DNA from 3 places in the Enterobacter sp. RIT637 genome. Region 3 is predicted to be linked to each of the others. Evidence: predicted binding sites of a transcription regulator. Region 3 holds the regulator's gene; each other region holds the start of a gene.

Region 1 (5,084 bases), on a different contig from region 3:
GAGCTGGCCTTCACATTCCCAGTGCGGCCCATTTCCCTGCCACTCAACGCTGTAGGTCGAATTGTGCAGCGCGCGCCAGAAATGTTCCTGGGTGAACGCATCCAGCTCCGGCGCGCCGAAGTTACCGGCCAGCATCGGGCCGCTGAAGGTAATGACGTTGTGCAGCGCCAGCAGGCCGAGCTGGATCGCCGTGAAATCGCTGTGTCCACAAATCAGCAGAGGATCCTGCTGCTGGCGTTTTGCCAGACCCTGCCAGTCAATACTTTCCAGCAACCGGCTCGCGCCATACCCGCCGCGCACCGCGAGCACAATCTGGTTTGCACCCTTCAGGTTCACCAGGCTGTTGATATCATTCAGTCTCTGCGCCTCTGTTCCGGCGAAGCGCTGCAGGCGGCGGGGGATAATTGTCTGATTTTCTACCCGATGGCCGGATTCCAGTAAGCGCTGAACGCCCCGCTGTGCCGCGTCCTGGTTGATGCAGTAACCCGACGGCGCGATGAGATGAAACTGAGACATGGCAATTCCTTGCTGAATGAGAAACTAATTGTCTATATCATGCCGCTTATACGCTGCCTGCTTCAAGAGGCGGCGCACTGCGATGACCGGCTATAAGGATAGATGACGTGAAATTGAGATGGTTTGCTTTTTTGATTGTGCTGCTTGCTGGCTGTAGTTCAAAACATGATTATCAAAATCCGCCCTGGAACCCTGAAGTGCCGGTGAAACGGGCCATGCAGTGGATGCCGATCAGCGAACAAGCCGGGAAGGCCTGGGGCGTGAGCCCGCGCCTGGTTACGGCGATCATTGCCGTGGAATCCGGCGGCAACCCAACGCTCGTCAGTAAATCCAACGCGGTGGGGCTGATGCAGCTTAAGGCATCAACGGCAGGTAAAGAGGTCTACCGCTATATGGGCTGGAGCGGTCAGCCGTCAACCAGCGAGCTGAAAAACCCGGAACGCAACATCTCGATGGGAACAGCTTACCTGAGCATTCTGGAACACGGCGTGCTGAAGGGGATTGAAGATCCTGAAGTGATGCAGTACGCGCTGGTGGTCTCTTACGTAAACGGCGCCGGTGCGCTGCTCAGAACCTTCTCGTCCGACCGTAAAGAGGCGATTGAAGAGATAAACGACATGGACAAAGACGAGTTCTTTGAGCACGTAGTGAAGAATCACCCGTCACCGCAGGCACCGCGTTATATCTGGAAAGTTCAGAAAGCGATGGACGCCATGTAATGCCGTTGTCGGGCGGCCTCGCTGCCCGACGCCCCTCATAAGACTTTATTCGCCCGTTCCCGCGCCTCTCGCTCCAGAGAGAAAATGATGCGCTGAAGCTCGCGCTCTGCCCCCGGCCCCACGTTCAGAAAGCGAAAGCTCAGGCGGGGCGTGGAAATGGTCTCGTTCTTGCTGTCCACCACTTTACGCTCGCTGATGGCAATCAGCTGCGCATCGAAATAAAACCGTCCCCAGCCGCCCATATCCAGCTCTATCTGCGTGAATCGCATGCCTTCCACCAGGCCGTCAGGTTTGGGGGTATCCATCAGCGCGCCCATGCCGCCCAGCGACAGGTCAAAGAGGCGGAAGCGGATCTCTTTTTTATCCGGCATTTTTGCCCGACAAAAATAAGCGGGATGGAGCGGGGCGCTGATGCGGAAATATTCCCGACGCTGTACAAACCAGAGGTTATCAGGCAGCGGCGTGGTAAAAGCAGGCAGCCCCAGATATTCGCTTAATTCCAGTCGCGGCAGAATAAACTCCACCTTTGCGCCTTGGGTTTCAGCCATTACCGAGATTTTTTCCGCCCGCTGCGCGGCGCGGTTCTCATGCTCCTGGCTGCCCAGGTCGACGATCAGACGGTCGGACGACACGTCGAGGATCTTGCTTATAAACTGATTGTTTGACCAACGCATGCGTAGCGGCACTTCACCTTTTTGCAGGTCGCGTAATACCCCTAATACAGCCAGCGGATTTTGTTTCAGGAACTGCTCACTGTAATTACTCACGCCAGATTGCTCCTTGATATATGACAGACTGTCTCTGCGTTATCGGCAATCTGAAATGAAACTTAATACAAACCGGTGATTTTTTTTACTGGCCGCCGTAATTTAAGTCGGTGAGATGAAAATGATTTTCGGGCGATGACCTATACTTAAGTCACCAGCGCGGAAGGTTTTCCGTGCATGCGTTAAACCTGCAAGAGGGCATCGCTATGGGTATCATCGCCTGGATTATCTTTGGTCTTATTGCCGGCGCTATCGCCAAATTGATCATGCCGGGAAATGATGGTGGCGGCTTTATTCTGACCTGTGTACTCGGTGTGGTCGGGGCGGTTGTCGGCGGCTGGCTGGCAACGATGTTTGGCTTTGGCGGCAGCATCAGCGGTTTCGATCTCCACAGTTTCCTGGTTGCGGTGGTCGGCGCTATTGTTGTGCTGGGCATATTCCGGTTACTCCGACGGGCATAACATGTTCACAAGCGGCCCTCACCTGAGGGCCGTTTTTTTAATTCGCGTATTGATTTGCTAATCGAAATGATAATAATTGTCGTTCCCAGTATTATCTATAACAAAGACGACAATTATGAATACCTCACGTTTTGCGTTATGTGCGTTGGCAGGAGCCGTGGCGCTGGCATTGCAGGCACAGGCTTTTGCGGAAGAATCGACTATCGTAGTCACGGGCGCAGAGCAGGGCAGCGCGCTTCCTTCATGGACGAACAGTGCGACCAAATCGGCGGTGGCAGAAAGTAAAACGCCGCAGGTGATCAACACCCTCTCGGAGCAGGAGATAGAAAAGCGTCACGCGAATTCCGTGAATGAAATCCTGCGCTATGCCCCGGGCGTCTCGACCGAGGTGAGGGGCAGTACCTCGTACATGAGCGAGTACAAGATCCGCGGGTTTACCGTTGACCAGGAATTCTATAACGGCCTGCAGCTGCCGTATAACGTCACCGGTAACACCAAAGCGCGCATCGATCCGCTGCTGATTGAGAGCGTCGATATTCTGAAAGGTCCTTCCTCAGTGCTGTACGGCGGCGGCTCGCCGGGTGGTCTGGTGAATATTCAAAGCAAAAAGCCGCAAAAAGCGTCCCGTACCGAGGTGGGTTTCAACACCGGCACCCGTAACCTGAAAGAGGGCTACCTCGACTCGACCGGGCAAATTGCTGACAGCGACTGGAACTACCGTCTGCTGGGGAAAGCGACGGAAAATGACGACCAGCCGCACACCACGCGCTACGAAAACTATCTCGTGGCACCGTCAGTGACCTGGCAGCCGGACAGCAAAACACGCCTCACCATTGATGCGCTGGCGCAAAATACCCCGAGCCTGTCGCCGTCCGACCCGCTGCCGCTCGCCTATCTGCGCTCGAGCTACGCCGATCGTCGGGACTATGCCGGGGACGAGTGGAGCGGATTCAAACAGCGCCAGTGGATGCTGGGCTACAGCTTTGAGCATGAGTTTGATAGCGGCTGGGGCTTTAATCAGAAAGCGCGCTATTTCGACGTGGACACCCATCAGCGCAGCGTCTATTCAACCGGGCCAGGCAGCGAGGTCTATCAACTCAACCGCTTTGCTTACACCACGGATGAAGATCTTCAGAGCTTCAACATCGACAACCAGGTCACCAAAACGGTTGCGCTGGGGGAATGGAAACATCATCTGCTGGCCGGGTTTGACTATCAGAAGCTGAACTCGCACTTCCACTACCGATACGCCTCCTCAACGCCGGGTATTGATATGCGCAATCCTGACCACGCGCAGATCGATGAAGGCGCGCTGGGACTGTATACCGCCCAGAAGAACCGTCTGAGCTATCAGCAGAACGGCTACTACCTGCAGGATCAGGTGGAGTTCGGTGGATTAAACCTGCTGGGTAGCCTGCGCTATGACGATTACCGCTCCGTGACCACGAATTACCTGCAAAACGGCGACAAAGCGTATGTCTCTCAGGATCGGGTCACCAAACGTCTGGGGGCGCTTTACGCCTTCGATAACGGTATTTCGCCTTTTATCAGCTACTCGGAAGGTTTTGCACCGGTCTCGCCGCAGGGAACGCTCACGGCAAAAGACGTGAAGCCAACGACCAGCAAGCAGGTTGAGGGCGGGGTGAAATACCTGCTGGCGGACTACGCCACCACCTTTACCGCATCGGTGTTTAACATTCGCCAGAAAAATGTCGTCACCTCCGATCCCGGCTTCCTCAACTACCGTCAGACCGGGGAAGTGGAATCCAAAGGGGCAGAGCTGTCGGCGGTCAGCCGCCCGACGGATAACCTGACGCTGATTGCGAACTACGCCTACACCCACGCCATCAATACGGAAGATGATAAATACCAGGGCAAGCGTCCAACCCAGGTGCCGGAGAATGCCTTCAACCTGTGGGGCGACTACACCTTCGACAGTACGCCGCTGAAAGGGTTGATGCTGGGGGCTGGCGCACGCTATACCGGGCCGATGGAAATTTCACCGAATAACGATGCGGGCAAACTCGGCGGCACCACGCAGTACGATCTGGCGGCCTCTTACCGCATGGGCGAAATTCTGCCGTCGCTGGAAGGGCTAACGATTAAAGCCAGCGCGCAGAACATCACCAATAAAGAGACGCTGACCTGTTACGACGCAACCAACTGCTGGATTGGGCGTGACCGGACGTATCAGCTAGGGGCGAGTTACAGTTTCTGATGACCTTTTCCCTCTCCCCATTGGGGAGAGGAGGAAGGTGAGGGGAATTACTGCGCCGCGCTTTTCGCCGGCGCGGTGTCATCATTTGCCGCAGGTTGATTCTCCGGCACGCTGTCGCACGGTTTCTCTTTTGGACAAACCAGGTCAAGCATCTTGAGCGTCACGCCGTTGCTCCAGCCAAATCCATCCTGCAACGGATATTCACCGCCGCCTCCGCCGGTACCGGTAGACGAGACGTCATACTTCTCCACCAGCTTCTTCTCGCGGTCGTAGGTGTGCTGAACGTTTTTCAGGAAGCGCCAGGTCACGTCCATCGCCACTTTTTCCTGGCCATAGTTCTGCAATCCTTCCGCTGCGACCCACTGCAGCGGTGCCCAGCCGTTTGGCGCATCCCACTGCTGGC
Region 2 (5,084 bases), on a different contig from region 3:
GAAACTTCCCGCTATCTCGCTTGGGCTTTGGCATAACTTTGGCGATGCCACGCTCATCGAAAACAGCCGTCAACTTTTACAGCGCGCGTTCGATTTGGGGATTACGCATTTCGACCTTGCCAATAACTATGGTCCTCCTCCCGGTTCAGCCGAACGTAATTTTGGGCGCATTTTGCTGGAAGATTTTCTCCCCTGGCGCGATGAGTTAATTATTTCGACGAAAGCAGGATATACCATGTGGGACGGTCCCTACGGCGACTGGGGCTCGCGTAAATATCTGGTATCGAGTCTGGATCAGAGCCTGAAGCGCATGGGGCTGGAGTATGTCGACATCTTCTATCATCACCGCCCGGACCCGGAAACACCGCTTCAGGAAACAATGAAAGCGCTCGACCATCTCGTTCGACAGGGCAAGGCACTGTACGTGGGGTTATCCAACTACCCTGCGGAACTGGCGCGTCAGGCAATTGAAATCCTTCACGACCTCGGTACCCCTTGTCTTATCCACCAGCCTAAATATTCGATGTTTGAGCGTGCCCCAGAAGCAGGTTTGCTGGAAGTACTGCAGCAGACAGGGGTTGGTTGCATACCTTTCTCTCCTCTCGCGGGCGGGCAATTAACCAACCGTTATCTGAACGGCATTCCAGCGGACTCCCGCGCGGCCAGCGGCAGCAAGTTCCTGAACCCGGATCAGCTCACCGAAGAAAAGCTGGAAAAAGTGCGCAAGTTAAACGCCCTGGCCGAACGCCGTGGTCAGAAGCTGTCGCAGATGGCACTGGCCTGGATTTTACGCCACGACGCCGTGACCTCCGTACTGATTGGGGCCAGTAAAACCGCGCAAATTGATGACGCTGTGGGCATGCTGGACAATCGCCATTTCTCGGAAGAGGAATTAACGCAAATCGAAGATATTCTGAGCTGAACAAATTAAAGTCAATTTTAGCAAAAAGTGCTCTTATCCAGGAATTCGGAGTTGAGGCGATGAAACGAGGCTTTACCAACTCGTAATATTGCGTTAACAGGCCCACAAGGCCCCGATCGTGAAGGAGAAGAGTATGTTCAGGTCACTGATTTTTGCAGCGGTACTTATGGCTGCGGCCCCGCTGGTCGCCAATGCTGGCGAAATCACCCTGTTGCCATCAGTAAAATTACAAATTGGCGATCGTGATGATTACGGCAGATACTGGGACGGTGGCTACTGGCGCGACCGTGACTACTGGAACCGTCATTATGAATGGCGTGGTGACCGCTGGCGCAGGCACGATAATGGCCTGCATCGCGGCTGGTATAAAAACAACGCCTATGAACGCGGCTACCGTGAAGGCTGGAACGATCGCGATGACCGTCGCGGTGGCTGGGGCGGACGCGGTGGTAAAGGACATGGTCATGGTGGTCACGGCCATCGTCACTAACGTAAAAAGGAGCCTTTTGGCTCCTTTTTGTTTTAAAGACCCAGCGCGGTTCCGACTAACAACCACAGATTCAGCGCCACCACCACGACCACAATCGCCCACCCGGCCCTTTTCACCAGCGTCGAGTTCACGAGATCGCCCATCAGCGTTTTATCGCTGGTAAAAATCAGCAATGGCACCAGCGCAAGAGCAATACCAAAACTCAGCAGGACCTGGCTCATCACCAGAATGCGGGTAGGATCCAGCCCCATCAAAATTACAATAAATGACGGCAGCATGGTGACGGCGCGACGCACCCACAGCGGAATATGGAAACGCACGAACCCCTGCATCACCACCTGCCCCGCCAGCGTGCCTACCACCGTGGAAGAGAGGCCCGCAGCCACCAGGCTCAGCCCAAATATCGTTGCTGCGGCATGGCTCAGTAACGGTTCCAGCGTCAGATAAGCCTGATCGAGATCGGCAATCCCCGTGTGACCATTAAAGTGGAAAGCGGCAGCGGCGGTGGCCATCATCGCCAGATTCACAAAACCGGCAATCGTCATGGCAAACGCGACATCCCATTTTGTCGCGGAATAGCGTTCCTTGCGCGTTCCACCGTGCAGATGCTGTGTCAGGGAGGAGTGCAGGTAAATCACATGCGGCATAATGGTCGCCCCGAGGACGCCAGCAGCCAGGAATACCGCTTCAGAGGTGGGCAGACTTGGAATCACCATCCCTTTACTCAGTTGCACCAGACTCGGCTGGGAGAAGATCAGCTCCACAATATAGGCTGCAGCAACGAACAGCAGCAAACCACCGATGACTTTTTCCAGCGGCTTCTGCCCGCGGCGCTGCAGCATCAGAATCAGGAAAGTCGCAATCCCGGTCAGCACCGCCCCCTGCAACAGCGACACCCCGAGGATCAGTTTAAATCCAATGGCAGCCCCAATGAATTCAGCAAGGTCGGTCGCCATGGCGATAATTTCAGCCTGGACCCAGTACAGCCATACCGCCGGACGCGGGTAGTGGTCGCGGATCTGCTCCGCCAGATTTTTCCCCGTGGCAATACCGAGCTTCGCTGAGAGCATCTGGATCAGCATGGCCATCAGGTTTGCCCAGACTACCACCCACAGCAATGTGTAGCCGAAGCTGGCTCCGGCCTGAATGTTGGTCGCAAAATTGCCCGGATCGATATAGCCAATGGCAGCAATGAACGCAGGTCCCATTAATGCGAACCGCAACTTGCGCGCTGCCCTGCCACTGCTACCCTCTACGCGACTGTTTGTCATTTCTGCCTCTGAAATATAGCCTTTGCTATGTTTAATGCTATCAAAATGAGAATGATTATCAAGATCATTTGTAAGGTTTGTAATGATTTCTCTGATAGCTTTTGACAATAGATGGGCAGGTGAGATGCGGGTGCTCTAAATCAAACATAGTTAGCGCACACTTTTGTGAAGCCTAGCACACAAACTTAACTTTTCACTCATTTACCTAACATAACAAAAATGTATTGTTGATCACTATTTTTGAGACTCGTCACAGGATGTAACTATAGTGTGTTCTTGATCTCGTTTTCTTTTCGCTTGTTACATAGAATGTGCACGAAAATTAAACCTGCCTCATATTTGGAGCAAATATGGACCGCGTCCTTCATTTTGTCCTGGCACTCGTTGTCGTTACTGCACTCGCATTGCTGGTCAGCACAGACCGCAAAAATATTCGTATTCGCTATGTTGTCCAACTGCTGGTCATTGAAGTATTACTTGCGTGGTTCTTCCTGAACTCCAACGTTGGCCTCGGCTTCGTGAAAGGCTTCTCCGAGATGTTCGAAAAACTGCTCGGGTTTGCTAACGAAGGGACTAACTTCGTCTTTGGTAGCATGAACGATCAAGGTCTGGCCTTCTTCTTCCTGAAGGTGCTGTGCCCTATCGTCTTCATCTCTGCACTGATTGGTATTCTGCAGCACATCCGCGTTCTGCCGGTGGTAATCCGCGCGATTGGCTTCCTGCTGTCCAAGGTGAACGGCATGGGCAAACTGGAATCGTTCAACGCCGTAAGCTCTCTGATCCTCGGTCAGTCAGAAAACTTCATCGCGTACAAAGATATCCTGGGCAAAATGTCCCGTAACCGCATGTACACCATGGCGGCGACCGCAATGTCTACCGTATCTATGTCTATCGTGGGTGCGTACATGACGATGCTGGAGCCAAAATACGTGGTGGCGGCGCTGGTCCTGAACATGTTCAGCACCTTTATTGTACTGTCGCTGATCAACCCTTACCGTGTTGACGCAAGCGAAGAGAACATCCAGATGTCAAACCTGCATGAAGGACAGAGCTTCTTCGAAATGCTGGGTGAATACATTCTGGCAGGCTTCAAGGTCGCCATTATTGTTGCCGCGATGCTGATTGGTTTTATCGCGCTGATCGCCGCCCTGAACGCCCTGTTCGCAGCGGTTCTCGGTATCTCCTTCCAGGGCATCCTGGGCTACATCTTCTATCCAATTGCATGGGTGATGGGTGTTCCGGCTCATGAAGCGCTGCAGGTTGGCAGCATCATGGCAACCAAACTGGTTTCTAACGAGTTCGTGGCAATGATGGATCTGCAGAAAATTGCCAGCACGCTCTCTCCACGTGCGGAAGGCATTCTTTCCGTGTTCCTGGTTTCATTCGCAAACTTCTCTTCCATCGGTATTATCGCCGGTGCGATTAAAGGCCTGAACGAAGAGCAGGGTAACGTGGTTTCTCGCTTCGGCCTGAAGCTGGTGTACGGTTCTACGCTGGTGAGCGTACTGTCTGCCTCTATCGCAGCGCTGGTACTCTAACTCACAGCGTGAAAAAAACCGGGAGCATGAAAGGCTCCCGGTTTTTTTATGCCCGTAATTCGGCAAGCGGTCTGGGTTTACCGAAGAGGTAGCCCTGCAGATAATCGACGCCAAAGTGCAGCAACATATCCCGCTGCGCCGGGGTTTCCACATATTCCGCAACCACACAGAGCGATTTTGTTTTTGCCAGATTACAGATCGACTGCACAATCATCGCATCCATGTTGTCGCTACAGATATCTTTTACGAAGCAGCCATCAATCTTGATGATGTCGGCCTGCAGGCGCTTCAGACGCTCAAAGTTGGCATAGCCAGTTCCAAAGTCATCAATAGCAATACGGAACCCATGATCCCTCAGCTGCTGGATATTGTTAATGCTACTGCCCGAATTGGAGAAAGCCTGTTCTTCGGTTATCTCGATGACCACGGCCTGGGGCGGGACGGTATAGCGAGCGAAGAGCGCGATAATCTCCGTGGCAACCTCTTTTTGCATCAAGGTCATCGGCATCAAATTGACGGAGAAACGCGTACCGGCATGCGTGGCGGGATTGTCCCGCAGCCAGACCAGTAGCTTCTCAACCACATTCATATCAAAGCGATGGCTCAGGTTAAACTGGGCAATCAGCGGAATAAAGCGATCGGGGGTGATCATCTCTCCCTCGCTCTCCAGGCGCGAGAGGATTTCGTAATATCCCTTCCCCTCGGCATTCTGAATCGACTGGGCATACAGCTGAAGCCCGTCGGCATCAAGCGCACGCTTAATACGCCCTAACATCAGCACCCTGTCGGTGGTTTGCCCGGAGACGTCCTCAATGCTGTTGGTTAAAGCGAGCACATTATGCGCAGCACACGACTGCTCCGCC
Region 3 (5,084 bases):
TGTGCGGTTCGTTAAAGCTATGGCGCGCCGCGCTGCCGCGGTGACCAGATGTACCGAACTTCACTGCGTGTTCTGCGTTGCCCACGACCGGTTTCAGCACGTAATACTGCGCGGTCAGTTGAGCGACGTTAATCAAATCGCTTTGTTGTGCAGGTTGGCCTGCACGGCTGTGATTTGCCATTGCCTGGTCCTTTTGATGCAAGGGTTAAATTGTACCGCAAACCTTTTCAATCAATTCCGCCGGGAACTGCATGGACTGCATGATGTGTTCAACCATGCTGCACTTGCGGCCCGTATTGGTATTGGTGATGACCCAGTACGGTGTGCCAGGGACATGTTTAGGTTTGGTTTGATTGCCATTTTGTAACAGCGTCTGTTCGTCGCCCGCGAAATAGACGCGGGTGCGACCGTGCAGCGACTCGGTCGCTTCTGCAAACGCTTTGTTATCCAGTGAATGAAGTGTAGACAGCACGAGCATAAAGCGGTTAACCGCCTTTTTCTGCTCTGCATATTCATCAGACAGCAGCAGTTCTCGTACTGCGCGCACTTTATCTTTTGCCGGTATTACGGCAGGTTTTGCTTGTGCAACAACGCTCGGCTGAGACACGACATCTTTTGTGACAGGGGTAGCAGGCTGTGAGGCGGCGGAAATTTTAAGCATACGCCGTAAAATGTCGGACGCGCTCTCCCCAATATGCCGCGTCTGGCTGGCAATAAACTGATAGAGTTCGTCATCAACTTCGATTGTTTTCATCTTAATCCAGTGCGATATCTTATCTGAATACAAGTCGTTGGGATTATAAGGTCAAATCCCAACAGCGGATAGCGTCAAACCCGGCAGGCGGCAAAAGTCAGATTAAACTGGATCCTTGCAGCCAGGCGGCAGAATGGTCAACATGATACCCTAACCTGACATACGTAAAAAAAGAACTTTGCCATGAAATTGAATACCCGAGCGCAATCTGCACAATCGCCGAACAATAATTCTCCCATCGTACTGGTTCACGGGCTGTTTGGTAGCCTCGATAACCTGGGCGTGCTGGCGCGCGATCTGGTTTCCGACCACGATATTTTGCAGGTTGATATGCGCAACCACGGTCTTTCCGGGCGTTCAGACGAGATGACCTACGCGGCGATGGCGCAGGATCTGCTGGATACGCTGGATGCACATAACCTGCAGAAGGTAACGCTGATCGGGCATTCCATGGGTGGCAAAGCGGTGATGGCCCTTACGGCGCTTGCGCCGGAGCGTATCAACGGGCTGGTGGTGATTGACGTCGCGCCCGTGGATTATGACGTCCGCCGTCACGATGAGATTTTTGCCGCCATTAATGCGGTCACAGAAGCGGGCGTCGCGACGCGCCAGCAGGCTGCCGCCGTGATGCGTGAGCATCTGGATGAGGAAGGCGTCGTGCAGTTCCTGCTAAAGTCGTATGTTGATGGGCAATGGCGTTTTAACGTGCCGGTGCTGTGGGAACAGTACAACAACATCGTGGGCTGGGAAACCGTCCCCGCATGGCCACACCCTACCCTCTTTATTCGCGGCGGAAACTCGCCTTACGTTACCGACGCCTACCGCTACACGCTGCTGGCCCAATTCCCGCAGGCTCGCGCCCACGTGATTGCCGGTGCCGGGCACTGGGTTCACGCCGAAAAACCGGACGCCGTACTGCGCGCCATTCGTCGCTATCTCTCTGATACTGCAAATTGATTAAAAAGAGAGCGACTGGAAGGTTGTGGGCTTCCAGTCGTTGGCGTGCCGTTTTCGGTGATGTATGATGGCGCGCTTATCGCCCGGGCATTAGCAGGGCGGCGTATTTCCCCCGAAGTCTCAGAATCATGGCCAAAGAACAAACGGACCGTACGACACTAGATCTGTTCGCGAATGAGCGTCGACCGGGACGACCGAAAACGAATCCGCTTTCGCGCGATGAACAGCTGCGTATTAATAAACGCAACCAGCTTAAACGCGATAAAAATCGTGGGCTTAAGCGTGTCGAACTGAAGCTGAACGCCGATGCCGTCGATGCACTAAATGAGCTGGCCGAGGCGCGTAACATCAGCCGCAGCGAACTGATTGAAGAGATGTTAATCACCCAACTTGAGACATTGCGCAGCAAGGCATAAGTCTGAAAATTCCTTTTATTTCCCTTTTCATGTAGCACAGAGTGCAGTCCTGCGCGATAGCTGTTTCCGCAGGGTTGCCTGTTCTGCTATTATTGCCCTTATCCGTGGACAAATTGCGCCACCATACCATTAAGTTTCAAGAGGTTATTTTACTCATGGCAATCATCGGCATTTTCTTCGGCAGTGATACCGGCAATACCGAAAATATCGCAAAAAACATTCAAAAACAGCTCGGTAAAGACGTTGCCGATGTGCACGACATCGCCAAGAGCAGCAAAGAAGATCTCGAAGGTTATGACATCCTGCTGCTGGGTATCCCGACCTGGTACTACGGTGAAGCACAGTGTGACTGGGACGATTTCTTCCCAACCCTGGAAGAAGTTGACTTCAACGGTAAGCTGGTCGCGCTGTTCGGTTGCGGCGATCAGGAAGACTACGCAGAATACTTCTGTGACGCACTGGGCACCATCCGCGACATCATTGAACCACACGGTGCGGTGATTGTCGGCCACTGGCCAACGGCGGGTTACCACTTTGAAGCCTCTAAAGGCCTGGCAGACGACGACCACTTTGTCGGCCTGGCCATCGACGAAGACCGTCAGCCGGAACTGACCGCTGAACGCGTTGAGAAATGGGTTAAGCAGATCCGTGAAGAGCTGAACCTCGACGACATTCTTAACGCCTGATTTCCCGGTGGCGCAACTCAGGTTGCGCCCGTTTACCAGGTAAAACCGATTAAATTAATTGCTACAAACTTTTAACTTTTTCGTTCAGACCTGTACAATATCCCCCTGGTAAAAAGTGGATGCCATCGAACAAGTTTGTTGGTGATACCACGTTTTTATAAGCATACTTTGCTTGAGACTTGCAGTTTTCATTTAGCCATGGCAGTTCTATAATGAGACGCATTATCCCAAGTGCATTTTCTGTCACTTCTTCTTTAGAAGTGAATCGTTTAGCAACAGGACAGATTCCGCATGACTGACAACAATACCGCATTAAAGAAGGCTGGCCTGAAAGTAACGCTTCCTCGGTTAAAAATCCTTGAAGTGCTTCAGGGGCCAGACAATCACCATGTCAGTGCGGAAGACCTCTACAAACGTCTTATCGACATGGGTGAAGAGATTGGGCTGGCAACCGTGTATCGTGTGCTGAACCAGTTCGATGACGCGGGCATTGTTACCCGTCATAACTTCGAGGGCGGTAAATCCGTTTTCGAGCTGACCCAACAGCACCATCACGATCACCTGATCTGCCTCGATTGTGGCAAGGTTATTGAATTTAGCGATGATTCCATCGAATCACGCCAGCGTGAAATCGCCGCTCGTCATGGCATTCGCCTGACCAACCACAGCCTGTACCTGTATGGTCACTGCGCTGAAGGCGATTGCCGTGAAGACGACCACGCGCACGACGCGAAATAATATCGTGTTTATACTCTGAGCCAGCCGTAAGGTTGGCTTTTTTTTTGCCTGTTTTTGGGCAAAAAAAAAGCCCGGTGGCACAGCGCCACCGGGCGTAAAGCAACTTATTTATTGTTACTGCGAATATCGCTCCAGATCTTATCGCAACGCTTCGCCACTTCCTGATCGTTACCGGTTTTACGTGCCTGAATGCAGGCCTGGTAATCCATCACGCGAACATTCTCCTGCGTCGCAAACTGCTCATGCGCTTTCTCTTTCTTCAGCACGTCCAGCACGCTCTGACAGGCTTCGATTTTCTCCGGCGACCCTTCCGCTGTATTGATACAGGCGCTATAGGCCTCCTTCAGGCGGGAATCTTCTTTTGGTGCCTCAGTCTGAGCACACGCCACCAGCCCTGATGCCAGCAACGCGACGATTACGATTTTTTTCATCATGTGCAGTCTCCATACCGGCGGGACAACATTACCCGCCGGTGTGTTCATCAGAAGATAGTGAATGGCGCGATGACCATGAATTTCACGTCACGTTCATCCTGGAAGATGTTGCCGTAACCGCCCGCGTAGCTCGGGATATCGGAGTGGTTGTCATACTGCGTGAAGTGCAGTTTGAACATCGTCCCTTTTGCACGTCCATCCTGCAGGGTGTAGATCGCATCCAGGCTGTAAGAAGACTCTTTCAGACGATAGTTTGGATCGTAGTACGCGTCCGGTGTTGCCATATCCGCAGGTTTTGCGTCCCAGGCGTAAGCGTAAGAGGCACCCACCGCCCAGCCAGGCAGGTTCCAGTTTTTCAGGTCATACATCGCACCGAAGAACACCGCTTTTTCGCCGTCGGCGTTGAAGTCAGAGCGGTTATCCCACCAGATGTCGAGACGACCGTTCGAGGACGCGTAGGTTGGCGTCATACGCTGCAGGAAATAGCCCTGCTGCCCTTCTGCCTTCACCCATGTTCCTTCCAGACGTAAATCAACCTGGCCCACTTTGTAGCCGAAGGTCAGCGCCTGCAGCCATGCAGTGCCGTCATAGATATCGTTAACGGTGCCATTGCTGGCTTTATCGCGCGTGCCGTAGAACTGGTAGCTGGTGCTCAGCGGGCTGCCCACAACATCAAATTTGTAGCTGGCTTTAGCAAAATACTGATCGATATAACCTTCCGCCTGACCAAATGCAGCTTCCAGGACCAGATCGTTTTTGAAGTCGTATTTCGCGCCCAGCGAGTGGAGGTAATCGACTTTGGTTTTCTTATCGTTCTGGTAGAACTTGTCCATCTCAATGTGCCACGGTGCTTTGTACTCGTTGGTCCACATATAGGAGAAGCTCAACGCACCCGCATCGCCGTAGTCAAAGTTAGCCCCGGCTTCCGCGCCCTGGTAGGTACCCGGCATAAAGCTCCAGTGCGGCGCTAACAGCGTTTGGCCGGTTGGCTGAATATAGCCCCCACGTGCCCATACCGGGCCGTATTTGAATTTCGCTGCTGCCTTGTACAGGCTGACACCGCTTTTATCGCCAGACCAGTCTTCTTTATACGCTTTGT

Evidence for each region. Region 3 encodes Fur, which represses iron uptake genes when iron is present. Its sites were predicted from a motif close to ATAATAATGAGAACNACTATCAA; they were not measured.
Region 1: the regulator Fur is predicted to act here: its motif matches at 2,536-2,558, upstream of K5E19_RS05845 (TonB-dependent siderophore receptor).
Region 2: the regulator Fur is predicted to act here: its motif matches at 2,723-2,745, upstream of K5E19_RS09085 (Nramp family divalent metal transporter).

What each region holds. Positions count from the first base shown of each region.
Region 1 is NZ_JAIHAZ010000002.1:483,670-488,753, reverse strand. It holds gene ldcA (muramoyltetrapeptide carboxypeptidase) at 1-516, opposite strand, end outside; gene emtA (membrane-bound lytic murein transglycosylase EmtA) at 624-1,235, shown strand; gene K5E19_RS05855 (flagellar brake protein) at 1,271-2,002, opposite strand; gene K5E19_RS05850 (GlsB/YeaQ/YmgE family stress response membrane protein) at 2,209-2,463, shown strand; gene K5E19_RS05845 (TonB-dependent siderophore receptor) at 2,579-4,681, shown strand; gene K5E19_RS05840 (alpha,alpha-trehalase) at 4,729-5,084, opposite strand, start outside.
Region 2 is NZ_JAIHAZ010000004.1:82,516-87,599, forward strand. It holds gene mgrA (L-glyceraldehyde 3-phosphate reductase) at 1-922, shown strand, start outside; gene K5E19_RS09080 (DUF2502 domain-containing protein) at 1,056-1,412, shown strand; gene K5E19_RS09085 (Nramp family divalent metal transporter) at 1,445-2,683, opposite strand; gene nupC (nucleoside permease NupC) at 3,034-4,221, shown strand; gene K5E19_RS09095 (EAL domain-containing protein) at 4,268-5,084, opposite strand, start outside.
Region 3 is NZ_JAIHAZ010000003.1:160,378-165,461, reverse strand. It holds gene pgm (phosphoglucomutase (alpha-D-glucose-1,6-bisphosphate-dependent)) at 1-181, opposite strand, end outside; gene seqA (replication initiation negative regulator SeqA) at 206-754, opposite strand; gene ybfF (esterase) at 938-1,711, shown strand; gene ybfE (LexA regulated protein) at 1,840-2,127, shown strand; gene fldA (flavodoxin FldA) at 2,283-2,813, shown strand; gene fur (ferric iron uptake transcriptional regulator) at 3,105-3,551, shown strand; gene chiQ (ChiQ/YbfN family lipoprotein) at 3,656-3,982, opposite strand; gene chiP (chitoporin ChiP) at 4,033-5,084, opposite strand, start outside.